Regions from separate parts of the Pseudomonas sp. H1_A03 genome, predicted to be linked through region 1. Evidence: riboswitches for the same ligand, from Rfam matches in the RefSeq annotation. Region 1 holds a riboswitch; the other holds the start of a gene.
The links. A riboswitch is a leader RNA that binds a small molecule or an ion and turns the genes downstream of it on or off. The one in region 1 is predicted to bind cobalamin.
Positions count from the first base shown of each region.

Region 2: another riboswitch for cobalamin. It lies ahead of AB4O35_RS18905 (CbtB domain-containing protein); the one in region 1 lies ahead of cobO (cob(I)yrinic acid a,c-diamide adenosyltransferase).

Region 1 is NZ_CP162829.1:5,715,720-5,723,335, reverse strand. It holds gene AB4O35_RS26445 (C40 family peptidase) at 1-20, shown strand, start outside; gene AB4O35_RS26440 (C40 family peptidase) at 166-705, shown strand; gene AB4O35_RS26435 (PQQ-dependent sugar dehydrogenase) at 781-2,094, opposite strand; cobalamin riboswitch at 2,194-2,452, shown strand; gene cobO (cob(I)yrinic acid a,c-diamide adenosyltransferase) at 2,532-3,143, shown strand; gene AB4O35_RS26425 (cobyrinate a,c-diamide synthase) at 3,140-4,543, shown strand; gene bluB (5,6-dimethylbenzimidazole synthase) at 4,540-5,190, shown strand; gene cbiB (adenosylcobinamide-phosphate synthase CbiB) at 5,187-6,095, shown strand; gene cobD (threonine-phosphate decarboxylase CobD) at 6,088-7,077, shown strand; gene AB4O35_RS26405 (cobyric acid synthase) at 7,074-7,616, shown strand, end outside.
Region 2 is NZ_CP162829.1:4,042,206-4,049,821, reverse strand. It holds gene AB4O35_RS18910 (M10 family metallopeptidase C-terminal domain-containing protein) at 166-1,554, opposite strand; cobalamin riboswitch at 1,940-2,153, shown strand; gene AB4O35_RS18905 (CbtB domain-containing protein) at 2,250-2,438, shown strand; gene AB4O35_RS18900 (CbtA family protein) at 2,450-3,154, shown strand; gene AB4O35_RS18895 (cobalamin biosynthesis protein) at 3,151-3,543, shown strand; gene cobM (precorrin-4 C(11)-methyltransferase) at 3,614-4,360, shown strand; gene nfuA (Fe-S biogenesis protein NfuA) at 4,551-5,135, opposite strand; gene AB4O35_RS18880 (acyltransferase family protein) at 5,195-6,220, opposite strand; gene AB4O35_RS18875 (fatty acid cis/trans isomerase) at 6,308-7,616, opposite strand, start outside.

The sequences.
Region 1 (7,616 bases):
CGGTTACCGCTAGCAAGTAAACTTAAAGTGATACTTGAAGTTTGACGTGTAAGCGCTAGAATCCCTGGACATTGTTGTAATCCGTTCGCGCGAGCTTTGCTTGCGCGTTCTGGTTTTCAGCGTTCGGCAGCGAAAAGCCGCATCCAGACCAGGATTGTTCTGCACATGTCGACCTCGGCCCGCCTGATTCTTATTGTTTGCGCCGCGCTGCTCAGCGCCTGTGCAAGCCGCCCACCGCCGCCCGCGCCTGTCGCGGTGAAGCCTAAGCCGGTGTTCAACTATTCCACCCAGAATTTCTCGCCTGCGGCTGAAGATGTGCTCTTCCGCGCGCTGGGCCTGGTCGGCACGCCTTATCGTTGGGGCGGCAACACGCCGGACTCCGGGTTTGATTGCAGCGGTTTGATTGGTTTTGTGTTTCGCGACGCTGCCGGCATCTCATTGCCGCGTACTACGCGTGAACTGATCGTAATGCGCGCCCAGGACGTCAGCGAGCAGAACCTGCAGACCGGCGACCTGCTGTTCTTCGCCACCGGTGGTGGTTCACAGGTCAGCCACGCCGGGATCTACGTGGGGGAAGGGCGCTTTGTGCACGCGCCGCAAACGGGCGGTACGGTGAAGCTGGATACCTTGTCCAAGGCGTACTGGCAGAATGCGTACCTGAGTGCCAAGCGTGTGTTGCCGGCGAATCTGGCACGTAATCCCTAGCGGCAGCTACGAGCTGTCAGCTGCAAGAAGGCGCAATGCCTGCTTGCAGCTTCAAGCGTGAGGCTTGCTGCTCCGCTATCTAGCGGCCGACACCCGCCATACCTTATTCCCCACATCATCGGCCACCAGCAAATCCCCCTGCTGATCAATCACCACGCCCACCGGGCGGCCCATGGCTTTCTCGTCCTTATCGAGGAACCCCGTCAGCACGTCCACCGGCGGCCCTTTAGGCTGCCCACCCTCGAACGGCACGAAGATCACCTTGTAGCCACTGTGCGGCTTGCGATTCCACGAACCATGCTGGCCGATAAACGCGCCGTTACTGAACTGCGCAGGGAGTTTGCTGCCCTCGGCAAACGTCAGCCCCAGGGATGCGGTGTGCGGGCCTACCGCGTAATCCGGCGCGATCGCCTTGGCCACCAAGTCCAAATTCTGCGGATTGACCCGCACATCCACATGCTGCCCGTAGTAGCTGAACGGCCAGCCATAGAAGCCGCCATCCTTGACCGAGGTGATGTAGTCCGGCACCAGGTCGCTGCCGATTTCGTCACGCTCGTTGACTGCCGTCCACAACTTACCGCTCTGCGGCTCCCACGCCATACCGTTCGGGTTGCGCAGGCCGGAGGCGAAGATGCGGTGCTCGCCGCTGGCGCGATCGACTTCCCAGATCGCCGCCCGGCCTTCTTCCGCTTGCAGGCCGTTTTCACCGACGTTGCTATTGGAACCCACGCTCACGTACAGCTTGGTGCCGTCCTTGCTGGCCACCACGTTTTTCGTCCAGTGGTGGTTCAGAGGCCCGCCCGGCAGGTCGACGACGTTGGTGCCGGCTTGCTTGATCGCAGTGTCACCCGGTTGATAGGGGAAACGCAGCAGCTTGTCCGAGTCAGCGACGTACAGGTCGTTGCCGACCAGTGTCATGCCAAACGGCGAATTGAGATTCTCCAGGAATACCGTGCGCGTCTCCGCGACGCCGTCGTGGTCGGCGTCACGCAGTAGCGTGATGCGATTCGGGCTCGGCACCCCGGCGCCAGCGCGGCCCATGACTTTCTCCATGACCCAGCCACGAACGCCCTTGGCGTCATCCGGCTTGGGCGGCGCGTTGGTTTCCGCTACCAGCACATCGCCATTTGGTAGCACATACAGCCAGCGCGGATGGTCCAGGCCTTCGGCAAACGCCGCAACCTGGGTGCCGGCGGCGGCCGTTGGCTTCACGCCCTCGGGCCAACCGATGGCGGGGGCGATATTGACGGTGGGGATCAGGGTTTTGTTCGGTTCCGGCAACTTGGGCGAAGGCCCGGTACCGTCGGAGACCTGGAGGGTGGAGCTTTCACCGCAGGCGGCGAGGGTGCCGGCGACCAGGATGAGTAGGGCAAGTCTTGTTTTATGCATGGTGTTCTCCTTAATACCTGTAAGGGTAGAGGAGGTCGGCGGTGCGATGGTTCAAGTGCAAGGTCAGCTTTCATTGACGCTCCACCCCCAACCCACTAACCTTCGCGGCTTGTTCCAGGTGCTCTGTGACCAATGGGTCGACCGAGTGAAACAGGGAAGCCGGTGAGTGAGCGCACTTGTACACAGTGCTGCCGCGATTCCGGCGCTGCCCCCGCAACGGTAAATGAGTCAAGACGCTGCCTTTTGCCACTGTATCGCCAGCGATATGGGAAGGCGTAGCGTTGGCCTGCGCGCTCTCTATACGAGGGCAACGGCGCCACTCATGAGCCCGGAGACCGGCCTGTTACATCCAACAGCATCACGGTGGGCGATGCTTGGCTGTCTGTTTTTCTTTTTTCCTGCCCGCCGTTTTTGTCCAGCCCCAACGGAGAGCTGTCATGACCGATTCCCCCGACCGCGACGAACGCCACCTGGCGCGCATGCTGCGCAAAAAAGCCGTGATCGACGAACGCATTGCCAATTCCCCCAACGAGTGCGGCTTGCTGCTGGTGCTCACCGGCAACGGCAAAGGCAAGAGCAGCTCCGCGTTCGGCATGCTGGCCCGGGCCATGGGCCACGGCATGCAGTGCGGCGTGGTGCAGTTCATCAAGGGGCGTCACAGCACCGGTGAAGAGTTGTTCTTCCGCCGATTCCCCGAGCAAGTACGTTTCCACGTCATGGGCGAAGGCTTCACCTGGGAAACCCAGGATCGCCAACGTGACATCGCCGCGGCCGAAGCCGCCTGGGCTGTGTCCTGCGAACTGCTGCAAGACCCGAGCATCGGCATGGTCGTGCTGGATGAGCTGAACATCGCCCTCAAGCACGGCTACCTCGAACTGGACCAGGTGCTCAGTGACTTGCAGGCCCGCCCGCCGATGCAGCACGTGGTGGTCACCGGCCGTGGCGCCAAGCCTGAGTTGATCGAAATGGGTGACACCGTCACCGAAATGGGCATGCTCAAGCACGCGTTCCAGGCCGGTATCAAGGCACAGAAGGGCGTCGAACTTTGAATCAGCCCCGTCATTGCCCGGCCGTATTGATCGCCGCACCGGCGTCCGGCCAGGGCAAAACCACCGTCACCGCGGCGCTGGCCCGATTGCACCGCAACCTGGGTCGCAAGGTGCGCGTGTTCAAATGCGGCCCGGATTTCCTCGACCCGATGATCCACGAGCGCGCCAGCGGTGCGCCGGTGTATCAATTGGACATGTGGATGGTGGGCGAGCAGGAAAGTCGCCGCCTGCTGTGGGAAGCGGCGGGCGAGGCCGACTTGATCCTGATCGAAGGCGTGATGGGTTTGTTTGACGGCACCCCTTCCAGCGCCGACCTGGCGCGACACTTCGGCGTGCCGGTACTGGGCGTTATTGACGGCACGGCCATGGCCCAGACCTTTGGCGCCTTGGCCCTGGGCCTGGCGCGTTATCAGCCGGACTTGCCGTTCGCCGGGGTGCTGGCCAACCGCGTTGGCACGCTGCGTCATGCGCAATTGCTGGAAGGCAGCCTCACCGAAGGCCTGCGCTGGTACGGCGCGTTGTCCCGCGAGACCGGTATAGAGCTGCCTAGCCGTCACCTGGGCCTGGTGCAAGCCAGCGAACTGAATGACCTTGATGTGCGCCTTGACGCCGCCGCCCAAGCCTTGGGCAGCAGTTGCGAAGTGGCCTTGCCGCCGCCGGTGACCTTTGCTGCACCGGAAGTGATCGAGGCCGAGCCACTGCTCAAGGGCGTGTGTATTGCCGTGGCCCGCGACGAAGCCTTCGCTTTTACCTACGGCGCCAGTCTTGATCTGCTGCGGGCCATGGGCGCCGAGCTGAAGTTTTTCTCGCCCATTCACGATCGCGCATTGCCTGATGCCGACAGCCTCTACCTGCCCGGCGGTTACCCGGAACTGCACCACCAGGCGCTGTCGGAAAACACCCCAATGCTCGACGCGATCCGCGCTCACCATGCGGCCGGCAAACCCTTGCTCGCCGAATGCGGCGGCATGCTCTACCTGCTGGACTCGCTCACCGATGTCGACGGCACCCGCGCCGAACTGGTGGGCCTGTTGCAGGGCGATGCGGTGATGCAAAAGAAACTGGCGGCCCTGGCGCTGCAAAGCGTCGAGTTGCCGGAAGGCACACTGCGTGGTCACACCTATCACCATTCGCTGACCAGCACCGACTGGCAGCCGATTGCCAGGGGGTTGAGCCCCAATGGTGGGCGCGGGGCTGAGGCGGTTTACCGTCAGGGGCGGATGACGGCTTCTTACGTGCATTTTTATTTCCCGTCGAATCCAGCCGCTGTAGCCGCACTGTTTGCGCCAGACCGTGATGTCGCTATCGCAGGCAAGCCAGCTCCCACATCGACAGTGTTCACAGATCAAAATGTGGGAGGGGCGGTGCGACGATTCGACTTGCCCGCGAAGAGGCCATGACGGACAACGCCTTCCCCCAGGCCGACCGCGACGCCGTCTACCGCGCCATCGCCGAACGCCGTGACATGCGCCACTTCAGCGGCGGCGCTGTCGCCCCCGAATTGCTGCACCGTCTGCTCCAGGCCGCGCACCAGGCCCCCAGCGTCGGCCTGATGCAGCCCTGGCGCTTCATCCGCATCAGCGATCGCCAACTGCGTGGGCAGATTCAGCAGTTAGTAGAAGAGGAGCGCGTACGCACCGCCGAAGCCCTGGGCGAGCGCTCCGACGCGTTCATGAAGCTCAAGGTCGAAGGCATCCACGACTGCGCCGAAGTGCTGGTGGCGGCGCTGATGGATGACCGTGAGCGGCACATCTTCGGCCGTCGTACCTTGCCGGAAATGGACATGGCCTCGCTGTCCTGTGCCATCCAGAATCTGTGGCTGGCGGCTCGCGTCGAAGGCCTCGGCATGGGCTGGGTTTCGCTGTTCGAACCCCAGGCCCTGGCCGATCTGCTCGGTTTGCCGCCCGGCGCGAAACCCCTGGCCGTGTTGTGCCTGGGGCCGGTAACCGAGTTCTACCCGGCACCGATGTTGCAACTCGAAGGCTGGACCGAGCCTCGGCCGCTGAGTGACATGTTGTATGAGAATGTGTGGGGAGTGAGTCAATGAGTGTGGCCTTGCTGTGCGTCGCTGCAGTGGCGCTGGATGCGCTGCTGGGCGAACCCAGGCGCTGGCATCCGCTGGTGGCATTCGGCAATTTCGCCGGGCGCATCGAGCAACGTTTTAACTCCGGTGGCCGTGGCTGGCGCAGCCATGGCGTGACCGCTTGGTTTATCGCCGTAGTGCCGCTGACCCTGCTGGCCACGGCGTTGTCGTGGGCGCCGTATATCGGCTGGGTAGTGGAGATTCTGGCGCTGTATTGCGCCCTCGGCATGCGTAGCCTTGGCGAGCATGTGATCCCGGTGGCCCAGGCCCTGCGCAGCGATGACCTGGAGGCAGCCCGCAAGCGCGTCAGCTACTTGGTCAGCCGCCAGACCAGCGAACTGGACCGCACCGAAGTCGCCCGCGCCGCGACCGAATCGGTGCTGGAAAACGGCAGCGACGCAGTCTTCGCCGCGTTGTTCTGGTTTGTGGTGGCGGGCGTGCCGGGCGTGGTGCTTTATCGCCTGAGCAATACCCTCGACGCCATGTGGGGTTATCGCAACGAACGTTTTGAGCGCTTTGGTTGGGCCGCGGCAAAAATCGACGATGTGCTGAACTACATTCCGGCACGCTTGGTCGCCTTGACCTATGCCGTGCTCGGCAAGACCCGTCTGGCGCTCAAATGCTGGCGCACCCAAGGCCCGACCTGGGACAGCCCCAACGCCGGCCCGGTGATGGCTGCCGGTGCAGGCGCGCTGGGCGTTGAACTGGGCGGCGCGGCGATCTATCACGGTGAAGTGCACCAGCGCCCGCCGCTGGGCGAGGGCCCGGCGGCGGATGCGGACGCCATCGACCGGGGCTGGCAACTGGTGCAGCGCGGCGTATGGTTGTGGCTGCTGATCTTATGCGTCGGGGGGCAATTTTATGCTTGAGCACGGTGGCCGGCTGCGCAAGGCAGCGATTCAGTACGGAATTGCCGAAGCTGACTGGCTCGACCTGTCCAGCGGCCTGGCGCCCTGGCCCTGGGCGATCCCCGAGATCCCGCTGCGCGCCTGGGCGCGTCTGCCGGAAACCGATGACGGCCTGGAGCAGGCCGCCAGCGAGTATTACGGCGCAGCGCATCTGTTGCCAGTAGCTGGCTCCCAGGCGGCGATTCAGTTGCTGCCACGTCTGCGTCGCGCCGGCAAGGTCGGGGTATTGTCGCCGTGCTATGCCGAACACGCCGAAGCCTGGCGCCGTGCCGGTTACGTGGTGCGCGAAGTGCTGGAGCAGGAAGTCGACTTCTTTCTTGATGGCCTTGACGTGCTGGTGGTGGTCAACCCCAACAATCCCACCGGCCTGAGCCTGAACCCGCAACGCTTGTTGGACTGGCACTCGCGGCTGGCCCAGCGCGGCGGCTGGCTGGTGGTGGACGAAGCGTTCATGGACGTGACTCCGGAATTGAGCCTGGCGGGCCAGGCGCATCAGGTCGGCCTGATTGTGCTGCGCTCGTTCGGTAAATTCTTCGGCCTGGCCGGTGTGCGACTGGGCTTCGTACTGGCCGAACGCAAGCTGCTCAAGTTGCTGGCCGAGCAGGTTGGCCCTTGGGCGGTCAGCGGGCCGACGCGGGTACTGGGCCGAGTCTGCCTACGCGACACTGCCGGGCAGGCGCAGCAACGCGCGCGCTGCATCGAGGCGAGCCAGCGCTTGTTTACCGCGCTCGAGCGCCACGGCTTTCAACCTCAGGGCGGCTGCGCCTTGTTCCAGTGGCTGATCACGCCGCACGCCGAACGCATGCATGAATTCATGGCCCAGCGCGGCATCCTGCTGCGCCTGTTTGTCCATAACAGCAGCCTGCGTTTTGGCCTGCCGGATACCGACGCCGACTGGCAACGCCTGGACGAAGCCCTGGCCGCCTATAAGGACGCGACATGAGTACGTTGATGGTGCAAGGCACGACGTCCGACGCCGGCAAAAGCACCTTGGTGACGGCGCTGTGTCGCTGGTTGGTGCGCCAGGGCGTGCCAGTGGTGCCGTTCAAGCCACAGAACATGGCGCTCAACAGCGCCGTGACGGCCGAGGGCGGCGAGATCGGTCGTGCGCAAGCGGTGCAGGCCCAGGCGGCCAACCTGGCGCCGCACACCGATATGAACCCGGTGCTGCTCAAGCCCAACAGCGACACCGGTTCCCAAGTGATCATCCACGGCCGCGCTGTTACCAGCATGAACGCGGTGGCCTATCACGACTACAAAGCCATCGCGATGCAGGCGGTGCTGGCCTCCCACGCACGGTTGAGCCAAGCCTACCCCGTCGTGATGGTGGAAGGCGCTGGCTCCCCGGCGGAGATCAACCTGCGCGCCAATGACATCGCCAACATGGGCTTCGCCGAAGCAGTGGATTGCCCGGTGCTGCTGATCGCCGATATCAATCGCGGCGGGGTGTTTGCCCATCTGGTCGGCACCCTGGAACTGCTT
Region 2 (7,616 bases), 1.7 Mb from region 1:
GTGAGTGACAGCCGGTCAATGTCGGTGTAGCGATTGCTTGAATATCACGAAACACGAATAACAAACCCGCCATATGCCCGCGAACAAATGGCGGGGAATGCCGCCGTAACGCGCATTCAGCTCGCACCCTCATCAGGAAAAATCCGGCATCTTGGAAGCTCTTTTTCAGGAATAACGCCACATAATCGGGACGTTACTGACGATATCGGGTGTATTTATCGGACCGCGGCTTTTGAGGAAAAAGTCAAAACGGCCGTTGCCCGTCAGATCGATAGCCAACCTCGACTCGTTGGTGTTGCGGTTGTAATGCAGAACGGCTTGACCCGGCTCACCCGACAGCCGCTTTACAAACGTTAACGCGGTAATACCGGCGTTTTTCAACAAGACCGAAATGTCGATTTTGTCGGTGCCACTCACAAAGTCCATGATCTGGTCAGGGCGTTCCAGTGTGGAGTCGCTGACGTTGTCGTAGACAAAGGTATCTGCCCCCCTCCCCCCTGAGCCAATCAGCGCCCGCTCCCCCTTGAGCATGTTGTCTGCATGATTACCGATGATCACATCATGGCCAGAACCGCCGATTGCGTTCTCCAGCGTAACGCCTTTGGCGATAGAAACATTCCCCCGCAAGCCTCCAACATCGGAATAGGATTCAGGGTTGAGGTTGATAGTCTGGTTTTGGCGATACTTGGAACAATCCAACGTATCGTTACCGCCACCGTCCCACACGCAGAAGAGTGCCGTATCATTGGGATTATTGAGTTGATAATAGTCTCGACCCGAATTGGAGTTAAAACCGTAAGTGGTGTCTGAATTGCGCGTCCTGTAATTGGCACCATACAAACGCTGGGCAGCAGCAATATCACCCATCAATGGAGCAGCAGAGTAATTTTCTTTATGGTTCTGACCACCTTCGTGAGCGTCGAAGTAGCTCATGACAGTATGACCACGAGTATCCTGCGCATAAACGGCACTGCGAGCGTAACTGGGAGAGGTAGAATTAGAAGCGTCATAGTCTGCGGGGTGCGCAAGACCCAACGTATGGCCTATTTCATGGGTTAGTGTATATCGGCCATGATTATGAAGTGCAGGAGAAGTATTGGTGCCATAGTGGGGATTGATGAACACTTTACCGTCTTGGCCTGGGTACTGGCCAAAAGCAACCGCGGGGCCCTCGTTGTTGGAAAAAGCCAAGCGTCCTTCGCCACGGCCGGTACGTTCTTCGAACGACACATTCGCCACATCGGCCCAAGATTGCATGGACAGTCTGGCTTGGTTTTTCTGTGTAGTATTGAACTCTCTATCCCCTCTCGTCAATTTGTTGAATGAAAAGGAGATTGCCGTGACACCATCACCGTTTCTGTCAGCCCATTTCACATTTTCTCGAGTGAGCTGCTGAGCAACTTGATCCACGGTAAAGATCGGTTTGGCAAAGTTCCGCCTTATATGCGGGTCGGCGCTGCGCAACGTGGGATCTGAGGAACCGGCTCGCTGAAGGCCGGCGGACGGATTATAGGAAGGCTGCTGGCTATTAGTTATTTTCAAAATCACCACCATATTTAATTATTCGACGGAGATAAACCTCGATCACAAGCACAATTTGGAAAAAATCACTCAACCCGTTCCTGAATAACCCGGCAATCTTTAAAATCTGGAAATACAATAACTGGCAACGATAACAATTTAACATTACTCCACGGCATCTGGCCGCCCCAATGGCCGACTGAAAAAAAAGCAAAATTCAACTTAAACTCAAATATCTACACAATATATTTTTAGATTTCAGCAACAGGATGAACAACAGGCGAAACTTATGAAACACATGGGAGGATAAGCCCCTGCATCAGCCCGCCAATAGAAACTCCGGCGTCAGACATTTTCACCTCTCGTGCCATCAAGGCGGCGCAGTCCTCATTTGACGGGAGCGTTCTCTCCATGCTCTCCTACACATCTTGTTTCGGGTGCCCTTCACAGGGTGAAACGGGAAACCGGTGCGCCATAGATCTATGGCAAGTCCGGTGCTGCCCCCGCAACGGTAAGCGAGCGAAGCGTCAAATCCACTGTGCTGTGCATGGGAAGGAGATGCTTATCAGGCTGGGCTCTTTCAAGAGCCGCCCCTCGCAAGCCCGGAGACCGGCCCGAAAAATCAGATAACAAACCCGCGGTGGGCGGGCGCTGTTCAGAACCCTGCGTGCCTGGCTCGCGGGGTTTTCATGCGCTCGTTTCACCCTGACACCTGAAAGGGACGCGCCATGTCGATCATCAGCAGCACTTCGCACTCCGCCAGCAGCACCTCCACCTTGAGCCAACGCCTGACCGCCGCAATCGGCGCGTCGATCCTGGGCGCGTGCCTGGTGTATTTCGCCGGTTTCTCGCACATCGAGGCGGTGCATAACGCTGCCCACGATACCCGCCACAGCGCCGCGTTCCCGTGCCACTGAGACCTGCCGACATGATCAAGCGTATTGCGCAAACTGCAGGTTTCACCGGTCTTCTGGCTGCCCTGCTGCTGACCCTGCTGCAAAGCTTCTGGGTCGCCCCATTAATTCTGCAGGCGGAAACCTTTGAAAAGGCCCCGGCCGCGACTGAAGTGGTGCATGAGCACGCAGCCGGTAATGCCGCGCACACCCACGACGCCGAAGCCTGGGAACCGGAAGACGGCTGGCAGCGCGTATTGTCTACCACCGGCGGTAATCTGGTGGTGGCTGTCGGTTTCGCGCTGATGCTCGCCGGCCTCTATACCCTGCGCGCACCCACCCGCACTGCCCAGGGCCTGCTTTGGGGTTTGGCCGGCTACGCGACCTTCGTGTTGGCGCCGACAATGGGCCTACCGCCTGAGCTGCCAGGCACTGCTGCCGCTGATCTCGCACAACGGCAGATCTGGTGGGTGGGCACCGCCGCCTCCACCGCTGCGGGCATAGCGCTGATCGTGTTCGGCCGCAATTGGCTGCTCAAAGCGCTGGGCGTAGCGATTCTGGTCGTGCCACACGTGATCGGCGCGCCGCAGCCGGAAGTGCATTCGATGCTAGCCCCCGAAGCCTTGGAAGCGCAGTTCAAGATTGCTTCGCAGTTGACCAATGTCGCCTTCTGGCTGGCGCTGGGCCTGATCAGCGCCTGGCTGTTCCGCCGCAATCGTGATGATCAATACTCAGCATGATTTTAGTGGTCGGCCTGGGGTGCCAGCGGGGTTGTGACGTTCACACCCTGCGGGCCCTGCTCGACAGCGCCCTCGCCGAGGGCGGTATCGAGCTTCAACGGATCACCGCGCTGGCCAGTATCGACCGCAAGCGCGATGAACCTGGCCTTCAAGCCCTGGCCGATCTGTTGAACTTGCCATTCCAGTGTTTCGATGCTGATCAGTTGGCGGGTTATGCAGAACAGCTGAGCCACAAATCCGCGATCGCGTTTGCCCATACGGGCTGCTACGGCATTGCCGAAAGCGCCGCCCTGGCCCTGGCTGAATACCTCGCCAACGCCCCTGCTCGCCTGTTGATTAGCCGCAAGCAAACCGCCCAGGCCACCTTCGCATTGGCTTGCGCCGGCTGAAAACCTGATAATCGCCCGTTCCGATCATGAGCGTTGTTCATGCTCGTGCGTTTTTCCATAGGATATTCCCATGACCGTCTACTTCATCGGCGCAGGCCCCGGCGACCCGGAATTGATCACCGTCAAAGGCCAGCGGCTGATCCGCAGTTGCCCGGTGATCATCTATGCCGGCTCGCTGGTGCCGACGGCAGTGCTCAAAGGCCACCAGGCAGAACAGTTGGTCAACAGTGCCGAATTGCACCTTGAACAGATTATCGACCTGATCAAGACCGCCCATGCGAAAGGCCAGGACGTGGCACGCGTGCATTCTGGCGACCCAAGCCTGTATGGAGCGATTGGCGAGCAGATCCGCCATTTGCGTGAGCTGGGCATTCCATTCCAGATCATTCCCGGCGTCACCGCAGTGGCGGCTTGTGCAGCGTTGTTGGAAACCGAGCTGACCCTGCCGGACATCGCCCAGAGTGTGATCCTGACCCGTTATGCGGATAAAACCAGCATGCCCGCTGGCGAGGACTTTGACAGCCTGGCGCGACATGGCACCACCATGGCGATCCATCTGGGGGTCAATCACTTGGAGAAAATCGTCGCGCAACTGCTGCCGCACTATGGCGCAGATTGCCCGATTGCCGTGGTGCACCGCGCGACGTGGCCGGACCAGGATTGGGTCGTTGGGACGCTGAGCGATATTGCCGGGAAGGTGGCCGAGAAGGGATTTCGGCGGACGGCGTTGATTGTGGTGGGTCGGGTGTTGGGCAGTGACGGTTTTAGTGAGTCTTCGCTGTATCGCGCAGGGCATGCGCATCTTTACCGATCTTAACAAGCCAAATTAAATTAAAGATACAACATATTGATTTATATGAATAAACACTATTAAAACTGTGGGAGCGGGCTTGCTCGCTCCCACAGTTGATTTGTTTTGTTAGATAGGCATCTCAAGACATTGAATTTAAACAATAAAAAAACGGCGCTCACGGGGCGCCGTTTTTTGTCCGCAGTGAACACCTTACTCAGTAGTAGGCGTTTTCTTTCTGCGTGTGGTCGGTCACGTCACGTACACCCTTGAGCTCTGGGACACGCTCCAGCAGGGTGCGCTCGATGCCTTCGCGCAGGGTCACGTCCGCCTGGCCGCAGCCTTGGCAGCCGCCGCCAAACTTGAGCACGGCAATGCCGTCATCCACCACGTCGATCAGACTGACCTGGCCGCCGTGGCTGGCCAGGCCCGGGTTGATCTCGGTTTGCAGGTAGTAGTTGATACGCTCGTTCACCGGGCTATCAGCGTTGACGTTCGGCACCTTGGCGTTCGGCGCCTTGATGGTCAGTTGGCCGCCCATGCGATCGGTGGCGTAGTCGACCACGGCGTCGTCGAGGAAGGCTTCGCTGAAGGCGTCGATGTACGCGGTGAAGCTTTTCAGCCCCAGGGCGGTGTCTTCAGGCTTCTCTTCCCCTGGCTTGCAGTAGGCAATGCAAGTCTCGGCGTATTGGGTGCCGGGTTGGGTGATAAAGACGCGAATACCGATACCTGGGGTGTTCTGCTTGGACAGCAGGTCAGCCAGGTAATCGTGGGCGGCGTCGGTAATGGTTATGGCAGTCATGGAAACTCCTCACAGGCTTGCCGGCAGTTTACGCCAAATTATTACAGAGGTACAAAGTCCTAGTATTTTTGTCGGGAAAGGACTGCGGGATCATCAATGCCGAACCAACGCTTGAGCGTGCGATAGGTCGACTTTTCCAGCCATTGATAGCTCGCAAAGGCGCAAAGCGCTGTTAATACAATGCAAACAGGCAGCATCGCATAGGGATCTATTCCCGTACGCTTGACCACCCACAGCCCAGCGCACAGAACCAGCACGTGGATCAGATACACCGAGTAAGAGCAGTCCCCCATCAGTTTCAACACGCGTGAGCCATGGAAGTAAGGCTCCAGTGCCACGCAACTGATGACCAGGATCGCGCTGGGCACGCCCCACTCCAACGCACGGGGCACATCCGCCCCGTGATAAAACATCACACACGCCACCACAATCCCCAGCAACGGCACCCACGCCCTGACCCGGCAAAGGCCGCGGCGATACAGCATGCCGATGACGATACCCATAAGAAACTCCAGGACAATATCATTGCTGTAAAAACCGTCGGCCAAGTCCAGGGCGGGACCGATGAGGTAGCACACCAGGTACAACAGCACGGCCACCACCCACAACCGATAGTCCCCACGAACCCACAAGGCGACGGCGAACAGGCCATAGAACAGCATCTCGAAGTTCAGGGTCCAGCCGACATCCAGCAGCGGATAGACGCCGTAGCCTGCCGGGTGTTGGGCAGGGATAAAGAGCAACGACAGGAGCACATGGCCCAGCGCGAGTTGAACATCGGGGAACATCGAGGGCACAGCCAGGGTGAGCAGGGCCAGCAGCAAGGTATAGAACCAATACGCCGGCGCGATCCGTGCCACGCGCATGAGCATGAAACGCCAAGGTGTCAGGGCTTTGTCTGCGGTCGCAAGGAAGATCACCAGGCCGCTGATGACAAAGAACACATCCACCCCTGCGCCGCCTTTTTCGACGAACAGGTACTCCAGCGCGTTGTGCACCTCAAAGTTGAAAAACAGCTGCATAAAGTGATGACCCACCACCAGCCACGCAGCCAAGGCGCGAAGAAACTGCACTGAAATCAACATCATCGGACTACCTTTTAGAACCCCGCACAGTAGATATCCGATTACTTCAACGCCCGCCTGGAGAGATGACTGGATCAGTGCCTGTAGTTATAGGTTCTCATAACGGTTCATGTCCAACACACCCTCTTCCACGGGCGCGACTTCGTGGAGGTACTGCGACAGATCGTGGAAGTACTGCCAGAACAACGGATGACTGCGCCGCACGCCCCAGCGGTCGACGATCTTTTCGAAACGATTGGCATCTTTGGCCCGCTCCATTTCAGCCACGAACTCGGGCACTTCCTGGGCGGGGATATTGAACATGAAGTTCGGGTAACTGCTGAGTACGCCGGGGTAAAGGGTCAAGGTGTCGAGTCCCGGCTGGTAGCGATAGGCTTCGCCCAGCAAAAACGCGACATTACTGTGGGCACGGTTGCGCAGCAGGCTGTAGATCTCGCGCTTGCCGCTGGCAGTTTGAATGCGCAACATCGTGGCTTCGGGCAATTGATCGATCACCTTGAGCCCGGCGGCCGGGCGTGAGGTCAAGCGGCTCAACGCCTGCTCCGCATCCTGCAAAACCGGATCAATACCGCTGCGCGAGCAATACGCACTCACACATCGGTTAAACGGGTCCGGGCTGGCGTTCAAGCTGGCATAACGGGTCAACAACTGGTTGGCAAAGTCGCGCTTCGGGTCGTTTTCGTTCAGGTGCAAACCCGTGGGCTTGTCATCATCAATGGCCTCATAGTCCAGCCAGAGCTTGATCTTGCCGCTGTTCTGGTACCAGTCGTCGAGGAAGTCTTCGCGGGTATCGGCGGGCATCAGGCGCAGGAAGTTCTGCTCGGCGCCGTTACGGATCAGGTCGAAGTACAACCGGGTCTGGGCCTGGTGCGAGACATTGCCGAACACGTCGAAATTCACCGCCAATTGGTAATACGTGCGCTCCAGCAGCGGATAGTCGAACAGCCACATCGTCTGCGGCACATCGCCGATCAGGCCTTTGGTCACCGAGGCGCTGTCGAAGTGGCGGAAAATGCTCAGCAAGGCATCATCATTGCCCGCCCACAGGCTCGACCAGCTTGGCGGCGGCAGGTCAGCATAGCTGTCACGGCGCAGGGCCTCGTATTCATTGCGTTTGTCGCGGTAGGCCCGCCACAGGCTGAGCACGCTGCCCACATCGTCATTCTGTCCCGGCATGGCCAGTAATGGCGTGGCCTGGCCGCGATAGCGCGCATCGGTGATGTAGAGGTCGTGGTCCGGGTCCTGGAACAGGGTCCAGAAGTTATCGCGAATCACATCCGTGGCAATCTGCCCACGGCACACCGGCCCACGAATGAACGTGCGCACGAAGTATTCGGCGTTATCCAGCATGAACTGGTAACGCGCCTTGGCGGGGATGGCCTCGAAGGTTTCGAAT